DNA from 4 places in the Alteromonas sp. ABH4_453 genome. Region 2 is predicted to be linked to each of the others. Evidence: predicted binding sites of a transcription regulator. Region 2 holds the regulator's gene; each other region holds the start of a gene.
What was found. The regulator sigma-54, encoded in region 2, starts transcription at its own class of promoters, with help from an activator protein. The targets are predictions, from matches to a motif close to GTTGGCACGNNNNTNGNNT.

Region 1: a site for sigma-54 is predicted at 1,450-1,468, ahead of nirB (nitrite reductase large subunit NirB). Genes of this name have one in related genera too.
Region 3: a site for sigma-54 is predicted at 1,222-1,240, ahead of ACXAGV_RS11580 (BON domain-containing protein). Genes of this name have one in related genera too.
Region 4: a site for sigma-54 is predicted at 958-976, ahead of ACXAGV_RS10595 (DUF3192 domain-containing protein). Genes of this name have one in related genera too.

Annotation. Positions count from the first base shown of each region.
Region 1 is NZ_JBSWXP010000004.1:103,184-106,657, forward strand. It holds gene ACXAGV_RS09240 (SulP family inorganic anion transporter) at 1-1,331, shown strand, start outside; gene nirB (nitrite reductase large subunit NirB) at 1,644-3,474, shown strand, end outside.
Region 2 is NZ_JBSWXP010000004.1:244,492-247,965, reverse strand. It holds gene lptC (LPS export ABC transporter periplasmic protein LptC) at 1-91, shown strand, start outside; gene lptA (lipopolysaccharide transport periplasmic protein LptA) at 60-605, shown strand; gene lptB (LPS export ABC transporter ATP-binding protein) at 608-1,333, shown strand; gene ACXAGV_RS09815 (RNA polymerase factor sigma-54) at 1,407-2,888, shown strand; gene hpf (ribosome hibernation promoting factor) at 2,919-3,206, shown strand; gene ptsN (PTS IIA-like nitrogen regulatory protein PtsN) at 3,220-3,474, shown strand, end outside.
Region 3 is NZ_JBSWXP010000005.1:182,663-186,136, forward strand. It holds gene ACXAGV_RS11575 (hypothetical protein) at 101-259, shown strand; gene ACXAGV_RS11580 (BON domain-containing protein) at 579-1,187, opposite strand; gene ACXAGV_RS11585 (endonuclease/exonuclease/phosphatase family protein) at 1,587-2,564, shown strand; gene ACXAGV_RS11590 (hypothetical protein) at 2,597-3,139, opposite strand.
Region 4 is NZ_JBSWXP010000004.1:419,772-423,245, forward strand. It holds gene syd (SecY-interacting protein) at 1-439, shown strand, start outside; gene ACXAGV_RS10590 (hypothetical protein) at 499-810, opposite strand; gene ACXAGV_RS10595 (DUF3192 domain-containing protein) at 1,109-1,474, shown strand; gene ACXAGV_RS10600 (GNAT family N-acetyltransferase) at 1,696-2,343, shown strand; gene ACXAGV_RS10605 (DUF3301 domain-containing protein) at 3,340-3,474, opposite strand, start outside.

The DNA of each region.
Region 1 (3,474 bases), 140 kb from region 2:
TGGTTGCCCAACATGGTGTGCAATATCTATTCGCCGCGGTTATTTTAGCCGGCTTGCTGCAAATAATGTGCGGTATTTTCAAGCTCGGAAAGTTTATACGACTGGTTCCATATCCGGTAATGCTAGGCTTCGTAAATGGTTTAGCAATCGTTATTTTCTTAGCTCAGCTAGGCCAGTTTAAAGTGACTAACGCAGCGGGTGAATTACAGTGGATGGAAGGTACGCTGTTATATTGGATGCTAGGGCTTGTGGCGTTAACCATGGCCATTATCTATTTACTGCCTAAGCTAACCAAAGCTGTTCCTGCGTCGCTAGTCGCGATTGTTACGGTAACAGCATTAGTACACGGCCTCGACTTAGAAGCACGTACGGTAATCGACTTTGTTCGTGACTTGTTACCAGCTGACCAGCGTGACACCGCAACCTTAGCGGGAGAGCTTCCTAGCTTTGCTATTCCTATGGTGCCGTTCACCTGGGAAACTTTCATGATAGTACTACCAACCTCAGTGATTCTCTGCTTGGTCGGTCTTATTGAATCGCTTCTTACTCTTTCACTAATTGATGAAATGACGGATACCCGCGGACGTGGCAACAAGGAGTGTGTTGGCCAAGGCGTTGCAAATACCGTAAACGGTTTCTTTGGCGGTATGGGCGGTTGTGCCATGATTGGCCAAAGTATGATTAACATTAACTCTGGTGGCCGTGGCCGCTTGTCTGGTATTACTGCTGCACTTGTACTATTGGGCTTCATTCTATTTGCTGCACCGCTTATTGAAATGATCCCGCTTGCTGCTCTTGTTGGCGTAATGTTCGTCGTGGTTATTGCTACCTTCGAATGGGCGTCATTCAGAATTATTCGCGGCGTAAACAAAGAAGATGCCTTTGTGCTATTCCTAGTAACAGGCGTTACCGTTATTGCCGACCTTGCCATTGCGGTGGTTGTGGGTGTTATCGTTTCAGCCCTAGTATTTGCATGGAAACACGCTCGCCATATTGAAGCGAAGTCGCACATTGATAACGACGGCTGGAAAGTCTATGAACTAGATGGCCCGCTTTTCTTTGGCTCGGTATCGCATTTCAAAGACTTGTTTGATATTGCTAACGACCCTAACGATGTAGTTATTGATTTCAAAGACTCTCGTATCTGGGATTCATCAGGTATCGACGCACTAGATACCCTTGCAGATAAATATGAAGAGCAAGGTAAGAAACTACACATTCGCCATATCAGTGATGAATGTCGTTCACTGCTTCGCAAAGCCGACAAATTTGTTGAAATTAACGTGGTTGAAGACCCTCGCTACCGCGTAGCGACGGATAAACTGGCCTAAGTTATTTGATACCCTCAATGCACCAAGTGAACACAGTTTTGCGTTTGTTTGGTGCAGTTGTGAGGTCTGAATAATGCTTATTTTGCAGTAAATCAAATAAAAAACAATGAATTACGTTTTTGGCACTGAACTTGGATAGCTATAAACGTAAAGTGTGTTTTGGTGATTTGTGTCAATCGCTGAAAATTGTGTGATTTATAACACTCCGTAAAATGTGTTAGCCGACCTAAACCGTTGGCAAAATAGGCAACGAAGCCCGCATCAACGAAAGTTGAAGCGGGCTTTTTTTTGTCCCGAAAAAAGGGGAATACCATGACTTCATTGGACTCAAAAACGCAAATTGTTGTCGTAGGCAACGGCATGGTGGGGCACCATTTTGTTGAGCAGCTTCACCAAAGCGATGCCAATGTAGAAATAACCGTTTTATGCGGCGAGTCACGCCTTGCGTACGACCGCGTTTATCTGTCATCATTTTTTAGCGGCGCTAGTGCTGATGACCTAGCGCTTACTACACCCGCTCAGTACGCCAAATGGGGCGTAAACGTAGTCACCAATGCCTTAGTGACCGATATTGACCGTGACAATAATAAAGTGACGACTTCAGAAGGGCAGGTGTTTAGCTACGACAAACTGGTGCTAGCCACGGGCTCATATCCATTTGTGCCACCCATTCCTGGCAACGATCAAGAGCATTGCTTGGTGTACCGCACCATAGACGATCTACTCGCTATTGAAGCTTCAGCAGCGGTGAGCAAAGTAGGCGTTGTCGTTGGTGGCGGTCTTCTAGGTTTAGAAGCCGCTAACGCATTAAAGCAAGCCGGTCTCGACACCCACGTGGTTGAGTTTGCCCCGCAGCTTATGGCGGTACAGCTAGACCAAGCAGGTGGTAATGTTCTTAAGGACAAAATTGAAGCATTGGGCGTTATGGTTCACACTCAAAAGGCAACGCAAACTATTGAGGCCGGTGATACCTGCCGCTATAAAATGGTGTTTGGTGACGGCACTGCACTAGAAACTGACATGATTTTATTCTCTGCCGGTATTCGACCTTCCGACCAGCTCGGCAGAAAGTCAGCGCTAACACTGGGTGAGCGCGGCGGTATTGTCATTAATAACCATTGCGTAACGTCTGACCCCAATATTTACGCTGTGGGTGAATGTGCGCTGTGGGATAACAAAATCTTTGGCCTGGTAGCACCTGGCTATACCATGGCGCGCACGGCTGTAAGTCATATAACCGGCGGCGATGCTGAGTTCACTGGCGCAGATATGAGTACCAAACTCAAACTAATGGGTGTAGAAGTGGGCTCCATTGGCGATGCACACGAACGTACAGCCGGTGCGCTTAGCTACACCTATTTGAATCAGCCCGAAGGCGTATATAAAAAGCTGGTGGTAGATAGCGAGCAAAAATACATACTTGGTGCTGTTCTTGTAGGCGATACCAGCGACTACGATACGCTTTTGCAGTATGCGCTTAACGGCATCGAACTGCCTGAACATCCAGAGAGCCTAATTCTGCCCTCATCCGATGCCGCACCAGCGCTAGGTGCCGATGCACTACCAGACACTGCGTCTATATGCTCGTGCCTAAATGTAACGAAAGGCGACATTGTCTCAGCTATAGAAGGAGGCTGTTGTAGCGTTGGCGATGTAAAAGGCGAAACCAAAGCCAGCACAGGGTGTGGAGGTTGTGCTGCCTTACTTAAAAATGTTGTGGATAGCGAACTTGAAAAGCGCGGTGTTGAAGTATCGAAAGCGATCTGTGAACACTTCAATTACACCCGACAAGAACTGTTTCACATTGTTAAAGTTAACGGCATTCGCACCTTCGACGAGCTACTAGAACAGCATGGTGAAGGTCTAGGGTGTGAAATTTGTAAGCCCGCTGTCGGCTCAATTTTAGCCTCGGTGTATAACGACTACATTCTTAAGGCTTCACATCTTCCTCTGCAAGACACCAACGATATCTACCTTGGCAACATGCAAAAAGATGGCACGTACTCCGTTGTACCGCGTGTACCTGGTGGCGAAATAACGCCTGAGAAGTTGATTTTGCTAGGTGAAGTGGCAAAAGAATACAACTTGTACACCAAGATCACGGGTGGTCAGCGCATTGATTTATTTGGAGCGCGCGTAGAGC
Region 2 (3,474 bases):
TATTTTAAGTAATGGGTTTAACGCGAACTTACGCACACAAGAATACGAGCTTTTAGATCATGTACAAACGACTTATTCCCCTAGCAACTAGTTTTATGCTTGCCATCGCTAGTGGTGCGGTGCTTGCCAGTGAAGACGATTTTTCACAACCCATTAAGATAGGGTCAAACACCCAGTTTATTGATGGTAAAAACAAAACAGCGCTGTACAAGGAAGATGTACTTATTACCCAAGGTTCACTCCTAATCGAAGCTGATGAGGTAGAAGTTATAGCTACAGATGGCAGCGGCCGTGAAATATTCATCGCCCGAGGGAACCCTGCAAGCTATTCTCAATCACTAGAAGACGGCACACCGGTATCAGCAAAAGCCAATGAAATTCGTTATGAAGTAGTCAATCGCACCATTTCTTTGGCGGGCAACGCTGAGCTACAGCAAGATACCAGTAAGGTGCAAGGTGATAAGATTACATTTGATATGATTACTGAACAATTGCTTGCAACGGGTGGCTCCGGTGAAGATGGTGAAGGTCGTGTAACCACAGTGTTTACTCCTGACACCATTCGAAAAACATCGTCTAAGAAAGATAATGAGGACAATGAATAGCAATGGCAACTTTGAGCGCTAAAAACCTTGCTAAATCGTACAAATCGCGACAGGTAGTGCGCGACGTAAGTCTTTCAGTGTCTACTGGTCAAATTGTCGGTCTTCTTGGCCCCAACGGCGCTGGTAAGACTACTACTTTTTACATGATTGTCGGTTTGGTCAACTTAGACAAAGGTAAGATCGAAATTGATGACAATGAGCTTACTCATCAGCCAATGCATGAGCGTGCACGCCGTGGTATAGGTTATCTCCCGCAAGAGGCATCGATTTTTAGAAAGCTAACGGTACATGAAAATATCATGGCCATTTTGCAGACCCGTAAAGATTTAAATTCACAACAACAAGAAGAAGAAGCAGACGCCCTACTTGATGAATTTAATATCAACCATATACGTAATAGTACCGGGATGAGTTTGTCAGGGGGAGAACGGCGCCGCGTTGAAATTGCCCGCGCTCTGGCAGCAAAACCACAATTTATTTTGTTAGACGAACCATTTGCCGGTGTTGATCCAATATCAGTTAATGATATAAAGAAGATAATACAGCATCTGCGAGATAGGGGTATTGGTATCCTTATCACGGACCATAACGTACGTGAAACATTGGATGTTTGTGAAAAAGCGTACATTGTGAGTCATGGCGAGCTTATTGCGCAAGGAACTGCGGAACAGGTTTTAAGTAATCAAAAAGTAAGGGACGTATACCTAGGCGAACAATTCAGGCTATAGTTAGTGTAACCTAATTGTCATTTTTCAGTTTCGCTCTGGTATATTTAATTTAGAGCATTTAAATAAGACGTAGATGAAACCATCTTTACAGCTAAAATTTAGCCAACAACTTACAATGACACCTCAGCTTCAGCAGGCTATTAAACTGCTGCAGCTTTCTACACTTGATCTCCAGCAAGAGATACAAGAAGCCCTCGATTCAAATCCGCTTTTAGAAGTGGAAGAAGGTAACGACGAGCCGCAGGTAGAAAAGAATAATGTCGATAGTGACGATAGCGCGGCTGAAGCTACAGCTTCAGCATCAAGCGATACGCTAGAAGCAGGAGATGCACTGGAGAAAAATGATCTTCCCGATGAGCTACCTATCGACAGTACCTGGGATGAGTATTATTCGGCTTCTTCCGCGCCAGCACCTGGTCCTTCTAATGATGATGAACAAATCTTCCAAGGTGAGACCACAGAAGACATCCAAGAACATCTTCTTTGGCAAATGCGCCTCACTCACTTTTCAGATAATGACCGCGCCATCGCTACAGCAATCATCGATTCAATTGACGAATCAGGCTATTTAACCGTTACTCTTGACGATATCTTAGAAGCGGTCAACGACGATGATCTAGAAGAGCCTATCGAAATGGACGAAATAGAGTGCGTGCTCAAACGCATTCAGATGTTCGACCCCATTGGTTCAGGTTCTCGTACACCTCAAGAGTGTCTTATGGTGCAGTTGCGTCAGTTTTCAGACGATACGCCTTGGCTTACAGAGGCGAAGCAACTTATCGAAGAATATTCAGACTTACTGAGTAGTAAAGACTACCGCACGCTAATGCGTAAGAGCCGATTGAAAGAAGATCAGCTGCGCGAAGCAATGCGTTTACTCCAAACCTTGAATCCTCGCCCAGGTAGTGCTTTAGTTACTAAAGAGCCTGAGTACGTTATTCCTGATGTCTCAGTAACCAAGAAAAATGGCCGTTGGGTGGTTGAGCTGAACCCTGACAGTTTGCCTAAGTTAAGTGTAAACCAGCAATACGCTGCCATGAGTCGCCGTGCCAAAAACAGTAGTGACTCGCAATTCATCCGCTCACACATGCAAGAGGCCAAGTGGTTCATTAAGAGCCTTGAATCTCGCAACGATACTTTGATGAAGGTTGCAAATTGCATTGTGCAGCAGCAAATGGGCTTTTTTGAGCACGGCCCGGAAATGATGAAACCAATGGTGCTAAATGATGTCGCAGAAATGGTAGATATGCACGAGTCGACTATTTCGCGCGTGACAACGCAGAAGTATATGCATACGCCCCGTGGCATCTTTGAATTGAAGTATTTCTTCTCAAGCCACGTAGCAACCGAGTCCGGTGGTGAGTGTTCATCTACAGCGATTCGTGCATTGATCAAGAAGTTAGTGGCTGCGGAAAACCCTAGTAAGCCGCTAAGTGATAGCAAGATTGCTTCATTGTTGGCCGAGCAAGGCATAAAAGTCGCTAGGCGAACAATAGCAAAATACCGGGAATCGTTATCGATCCCGCCGTCGAACCAACGCAAAAGCCTTATTTAAACGGGCTTAATAATATAAGGAAGACGAAATATGCAAATCAACCTTACTGGTCATCATGTCGAAATCACCGACTCTTTGCGTAATTATGTCGATACGAAGTTCAGCAAACTTGAACGTCACTTTGATCACATTTCTAATGTGCATGTCATCCTGAACGTTGAAAAATTAAATCAAAAAGCCGAAGCGACCGTTCATTTAAGTGGCGCTGAAGTATTCGCATCCTCAGAAAATACCGACATGTATGCGGCGATTGACAGCATGGTTGATAAACTCGACCGGCAGGTAATCAAGCATAAGGAAAAACTGAAAAAACATTAGTAGTTAATTGAGCATGGATATACAAGCCATCGTAAGTCTGGACCGCACCGAGTGTGCGGTTCAGTGTAATAGTAAAAAGCGAATTCTTGAGATCATCGCTGATATCGCTGCCAAGCAAAACGAGAACATTGATCAGGCAACGGTACTCAACAGTTTGATGGCTCGAGAGCGTATGGGTAGTACAGGCATTGGCAATGGTATCGCCCTGCCCCATGGACGCCTGCCGGGCCTTGAGAAAGTGATTGCCATTGTTGTAACCAGCACGCCA
Region 3 (3,474 bases), on a different contig from region 2:
GGCATTACAAAATGCAATATTCCCCCTCAACCGGACTTACCAATAATATTGACTTAAGTATGAGGTGTACCGGTAAGCGTTTGTCTGCCAAGAGGTGTAAATGTCTAAAACAAAGACAATGCCTACTGCCTTGTGGTTATTTGACGTTTCAGTTATCCCATGGATGAAGCCCGTTTTAATGTCTCTTACATTAATTCTCGCTTCGGTTCTTGCTAATGTTGGAGTAATTTCAGATGAAAATTTTGATTTAAACGAATGAAAAATTGTTGAAATTTAACGTGATTTGAACATGGTAGTTTTGACGTCTGCGGTGCATATGCTTATTTGGATTCAGAACAAGTACGTGAACATAAAGCGCATTGTAGTAAGCAAAATGGAACTGATATTACTATCTACGAACTCTAATTTGTTTTTGATGGTTGCACTGAATATCGCAAAGAGGTCCAATCTGAAATTGGCAGATAGTACTCTTTAACGAAGAATAGAAGCATTGACTTCGATTATTATATGCTTGTTTAATATTTGATAAGAAAAAAGGGGCGAGCGCCCCTTTTTTGTGAAAATGATGAAAAGAACCTTTAGTTCATTGCGGTTTCAGTTACTACACGCAAGTTGCTCTCTACATCTTTGACATCAGAAGCATTTTTAGCAATTTCTACTGCCAAGTCACGCTCGGCATCAGAATCAACTTCACCAGTCAGCATTACTACACCGTTTTCCACGTCAACATCAATATCAAAACCTGAAATGTCAGTATCCATAAGAAGACGGGTTTTGATTACTGTGGCGATTTTAGCATCAGTCAACTCGCTTGTACCTTCGTCAACCGTGTCTTCCATGTCATCTGACATATCGCCATCCATATCTTTGTCAGAGACAACCGTTAGCTTGTTATCTACAGACGTTACACCGTCGATATTCGCCACTAGCTCTTCCGCTAGCTTTTTATCAACAGAGTTCTCAACTTTACCAGTAAGAACAACATTTCCGTTTTTAACGTCAGTGTTAATGTCGAATGAATCAAGGTTACCATTGAACAACAGCGTTGCTTCTGCTTTGCCATCAATCCATGCGTCTTTGGCGCCTTTTTCCCATTTATTTTCTGTGCTGTCAGTGCCCATGTCACCTGCATATGCAGCTGTGGTCAAAGTTGTAGCAACAATCATAGAAATAATTGAACGTTTCATAACATTTCTCCTTTGTCGAAACTCGAAGATAGTCATGCCAATTCCTTGCCAACAAAATAAAGTATTGTTTTTAATGATAAATATTAAAATTTAGGTCTAATAAAGTAAGTTTGTTTTGCAAACTTTGCCTTTGTTTGAGAACTTTTTACTTAATTTTGTTCATGCCCAAGACTCGTCAACTTCACGTAAGAAAAGTTCCTATCGATTGTACTAGGAACTAACTTTTCGCCGTTGGCCGCCGCCTAGTTGCAGTGATACCTAGGTTAAACTATTTTCACAAAGCCGCCGTAGCTATAACGATTCGTATCGCTTCACTGGCTATGGTCATCAATTTGATTTTGCAGGCCGAATTAGCAGGTGAAGCGTTCTTCGTTAATTAAACTAAAGGACCAACCAGACATGGATACTGCACTTACTGCTGTTTCAGTCTTATTTATAGCCGTAAGCTGGGCCCCTTTGCTCCCTTCTTCTCATTGGTTAGTAAGAGTTTGGGAATTTCCGCGATTACAGATAGCAGCTATAATTGCTTTGTTAATTGCTTGGCATATTATTGAGTTAGCCTATTACGCAAAGATTGATAGCCTCGCAATAACTATTGTAGCTGGATTAACAGTGAGCCTTATTTATCAGGTTGTCTGGATCGTTCCTTATACCCCTTTATATAAAAGAGAAGTTAGGCACATACAGGTTGAGAGCGCGAGCCAAAAGCTAAGCCTTTTATCAAGCAATGTGTATATGCCTAATGACGATTTTCGCAAGCTCATTGAACATGTACGAAATAAGCAACCCGATTTTCTTGTAACGTTGGAATCTAATGAGAAGTGGCAGAAAGGCATCAGTGAAATTGAGTCTGAATACCCATATCGTAAATTTTGCCCACTCGAAAACCTCTACGGTATGCATCTATACAGCAAGGTCCCCTTTGAAGAGGTCTCATTGCGATTTTTAATTGAAGATGATGTTCCCTCTATGCGAGTGAAAATCAAACTTAATGAACGAGATGTCACACTGTATTTTCTTCACCCAAAACCACCAAGCCCAACAGAAAACACGTATGCAAAGCCCAGAGACGTAGAACTTACGGTTGTGGGGGAAGAAATAGCTGAAACAGAGGGGCCTATCGTCGTCGCTGGCGATCTTAACGATGTGGCTTGGTCACCTACTACCAGAAAATTCAAGAAAATAAGCGGACTTTTAGACCCACGAGAGGGGCGCGGTTTTTTTAATACATTTCACGCGAAATATCCTTTAGTGAAATGGCCATTAGACCACGTGTTTCACTCGAAACACTTTGCATTGGTCAATATAGAGAAGCTTGAAAGCATAGGCTCAGATCACTACCCGCTATTTACCGAGCTAGCGCTAATCACGGATTAACACTAATCTCAAGGCTGTAAATCTAAAGAGAGCTAACTACGGTGTTTGACACACCACATAAGGCTATCACACGCTTCTTCACGCTTTTTAAAATGTGCTAGCCCTATCAGCTTGTTCTCTCGAGGCCAAACCGCTTGGTTTAGCACCTCGTGATCTTCTGCCGATAGTTGTTCGCTATCTAACACAATCTCAACCGCTTTTTTATTGGGTTTTATTAATGTAGGTTTAGCTTCCTTGACCAGCGCAGCGTTCACACAAATATACTCTCTCTTGACGGGGTCTCTCACCACGCCAATATAGTTGTTGTCACAAATGATAGCTGGCCAGCCTTCCGTTATTCTGCTCTGACCAAACATTACGAGTGTAAAAGCAACAAGAACGAAAAGCGTTAAACCGATAAATTGAGCGCTCAAATCTGGTGCTACACTTACAATAACGCCAACAACAGCAGCGAAAAATATCCAGCCACCAAATACTCTACGCATAGCATTCGGTGAGATACCAGATATGACATCAACCACCTTTAATGATTGTTTGTCATAGTGTCGAATGAATACAGACGATTGTGATTCCACAGCCTTTGTCCACCAGAAAAAATAAGAAGTTCAGAAATTAATACGTTACAAGTAAGGCTGAAGATTTACCTACACTTTGAGTGAGTAATAACCAACAATATCGGATCAGCTCTACTCAAAAGAAAACGTGTTAAGCAATATTTGTAGGAATATTTAAACTATTGAATTGTAATGTTTAACCTACAAACCAAGCATACCAAAATATGTGGGAACGGCAAAGCTATTACGCGCTAGATGCTCAGTAAAAGAGAGTTATGAAACAACGAGCGATGTTAATCTGAAAATCAGAACAAACCACCAAAAAATTTAAAATAAAAAACTGCTATTTGCCTCCA
Region 4 (3,474 bases), 180 kb from region 2:
GCCGTGCTATGAGACGACGGCGCAAGACGGTAAGCTTGTTAGATGGTCTCCTACGCTTCAATCGCCTATGCAGTCTTTCAGTAATGTTGAAGAGGCATTATCGCTAAAGCTAAATCCTGACTACTGCGAGTATTTTACTCGTTACTACAGCGATAATTTAAAGGCTAATGCCCCGCAAGGTCGCTGTGAATTGCTTCAAGTTTTCAATTCCGAAGATTTCGAGCGACTTCAGCAAAACTTGATTGGGCATTTGTTGATGAAGCAAAGACTTAGGCAAGCGCCAACATTGTTTTTTGGTTTAACTGACGAGGAAGATTTTATTTTAACCGTTGTCAACGAAAGTGGCGAAGTGGCACTCGAGCAGGTTGGCAGAGAGCCTACGAAAATTCTTGCGCCATCTCTTGCGGTGTTTATTGAGCAACTTACACCTGCTATATGACGTTAATGCGTTGACTAACGTCAATCAGACCTAAAATTACCGGCCTGCAAGACTAAAAGCTATTGGGCGTTAATAATTTGATGTAGCGCCCGCTTCAACTCCGCTACTTCTTTTTCTAACGACTCTACCCGTGCATGCAAATTGCCCGACTCATCAGTTGTGGCGACAGGATTATGTTGTGCTACGTCTTCTTCGTTAGATACCTCTAACTCAGGTTTGTGTGCGTTAAATCGCTTTATCGCTTCAATAGCTTCGGTTACCGACACCTTAAAGGGAGCTTTTGCACGTAAAATGCCTACGGACGGTGTTTTTCCTTCTTTATGCATTTGAAGGCACAAAACGTGAAGTTGCTGCAGGTTAGCGTTACTCATAATACGAAAATGGTTCAAAGTCATGAATAGTAGCAGTGTAGCCTGTCTACGTAGTCAATTTCACTAATAAGTTACTGATTTCACTATTTTTCAAAGCCTTCGTAGATTGGAGTTGTTAAGATTGGTATAAAAATCAATGATTTAATTTTTGGCCTTAATCTTGTTTATCAATCATAAATTACATTATCACGCATAAACGCAGTGGTTCTTACGTTAGCGTATTTATGTCTATTCAGTGTCGGTTCACAAAGTAGGCGTAGTATCGAATAAAAACAACACACATAATTAAGGAATTCACATGAAAACGGTTCTTCTTTCAGTAGCTTTGGCATCTTCAGTTTTGCTTTCAGGTTGTGTCGTATCAGTAGGTGGCGGTTCAGATAGTCACTATGGTGCTGATTGGGAAGACAGAGAGTTTAACAATCGTAAACACATTGCGAATCTTGAAACAGGGACAACTTACGAAAGTGTATTGAGAAAAATGGGCGTTGCGGATTTCAACGAACTGTTCGAAAAGCAAGACGGCACATATCGCGTACTTTACTACCGAACTCAAAAAACGATGGGCGATGGTATCACCACAAAAGACGAGTGTACGCCGTTGGTTTTCAGAAATGGAAACTTAGTTGGCTGGGGTGATAGTGCTTATAGCTTAATGCACTAATAAGTCGTTAGTTTGTAATTGATTACGAAAGTAGATATTACTTACTACTTTTAAATGTTAATAAAAAGTTAACATGTAGGGGTTTTTCGCGTAGGCTAAAGTTTAATCAGTTTAAGTGGGTGGTTGGCGCAATGATAAAAGTTGTGCGGTAGTGTCCACTTCTCCCATTTTATTTAAATGGGTAAAAGCAGCTGTATAACTTTGCGTACAAGGAGCCCCTGATGAATACTGATGCTATTAATAACGCAATAGCCCCCTTGCAAGACACGGTTAAAGCCATCTATCTATCTGTCGATGATCTCAAAGTTGCCGCCTCTATTCTTTACAATGCGTATGTAGATGACCCATTGTTCGTTGACATTTTCCAAGCAGAAAAAGAAGGTTATGAAAGCCGTCTACGGTCAGCTATCCGTGAAGAGCTCAATGCATTTTGGGTTGCAGAGCAGCCGATGATTGGCCTGTTCGATGATGAGCGGCTTATTGCCGTTACATGCTTGACCGCGCCCGATGCAGCATTTGGTTCAGGACGTTACTGGCACTGGAGACTGCGGATGCTTTTAACGGCAGGTTTGTTCGGTACAAAGCAAATGCTAGAAAAAGAAGAAAAAGTGCGAGCATTAGTTCCCGCCGATAACTTCCACATGCTGAGTTTCATCGCAGTACATCCAGATTATCAACATCATGGGCTTGGGCATATATTACTTGGCGCTATTGATAGCGTGGTAGAGGAAGATGAAAAAAGTGAGGGGGTTTCGGTGTTCGTGACCATAGAAAAACATCGCGCTTTCTTTAACGATGACAATTATCAGGTTGTAGGACAACTAAGCCTTTCTCATGTGAACGGTGAAGTAATGTTCAGGCTAAAATGATGCTTTTTTATTCGATGTGATGCTTCTACCAAAACCTCACCCGTTGCAGTTCCAATCTTTACACCAAATTTACTACAGCGTTTGTAAGACATTTCCTACAAACGCTGTGAGTGATCTTACCTAAATGATGAAAGATTAATTTATACTAAAGTATAAAGTTATTGATTATGTTGAAGTTTTTAAAAATTAGTCAAAAGTCGTACAAGAATCTTTCTTAAATCTCTGTAATTCAATATGGCGGTAATAATTGGAAGGGATACTATGAACATGTCACAAGGAAACACGACGAGTCACGGATTGAGTCAAGGATCATCAACGGAATAAGTTAGGACAACTTAAGGATGAGACTCTCACAAGGCAGTGGGGAAAGGGAAAGGAAAGCAGGTAGGACACTGCATTAACAGGATGTTAGAAACGGATTTTAAAGGATATAAAGGGATTCAGGGACGTAAAATGTGAAAGGACTTCGCATACAGGATGTAGCAGGGAAAAATGGACGAGAGCTAGCAAGGAGCTAGAGGCAAGGAGCCAACGGCAGGATAGCCATCAAGGAATTTCTAGTTTGCATGGACGAGCAAACCAAGGACGAAAGAAGGACATGCTAAGGGATTGGCAAAGCTGTAGCAGGATGTGCAGCAAATAATGGAACGAGGGAAGGGAACGTCAGCGGAGTCTGACAAGGACAGCCTCAGGAAGAGGAACGCTGTATGAAGGATGTACAGTAAATTAGGATAAAAGGAAAGGGACCTACGCATGGATGTGTAGCTCGCACAGGAAGGCGCGAGAGTAGATGGAAAGGGGCGTATACGGATTTTAATCGGGAAGATTTTAGTCGCAAAGGATAGCGGAGAAGGATACTCAAAATTCCAGGAAAAAGGGGAGCCGTCAGGTTCCCCTTTTTTTTGCGTTGTTTATTACCAATTCGTATGTACTTGTTATGTAAAACCTGACCTGAATGGTGAATTTAGAACCGCTCACGCTCTTTGACATAGAAGCTTAAACCCTATGCGGCGGCACCTCTGTTCGCATAACCCTTACACCTATCAATTCCACTTCGCCGGTATATCGGTCCTCGCCATTACTTGAAAACTCAAAATTGAATAAGCTGTGCCAGTCTGGCTTACCATATTT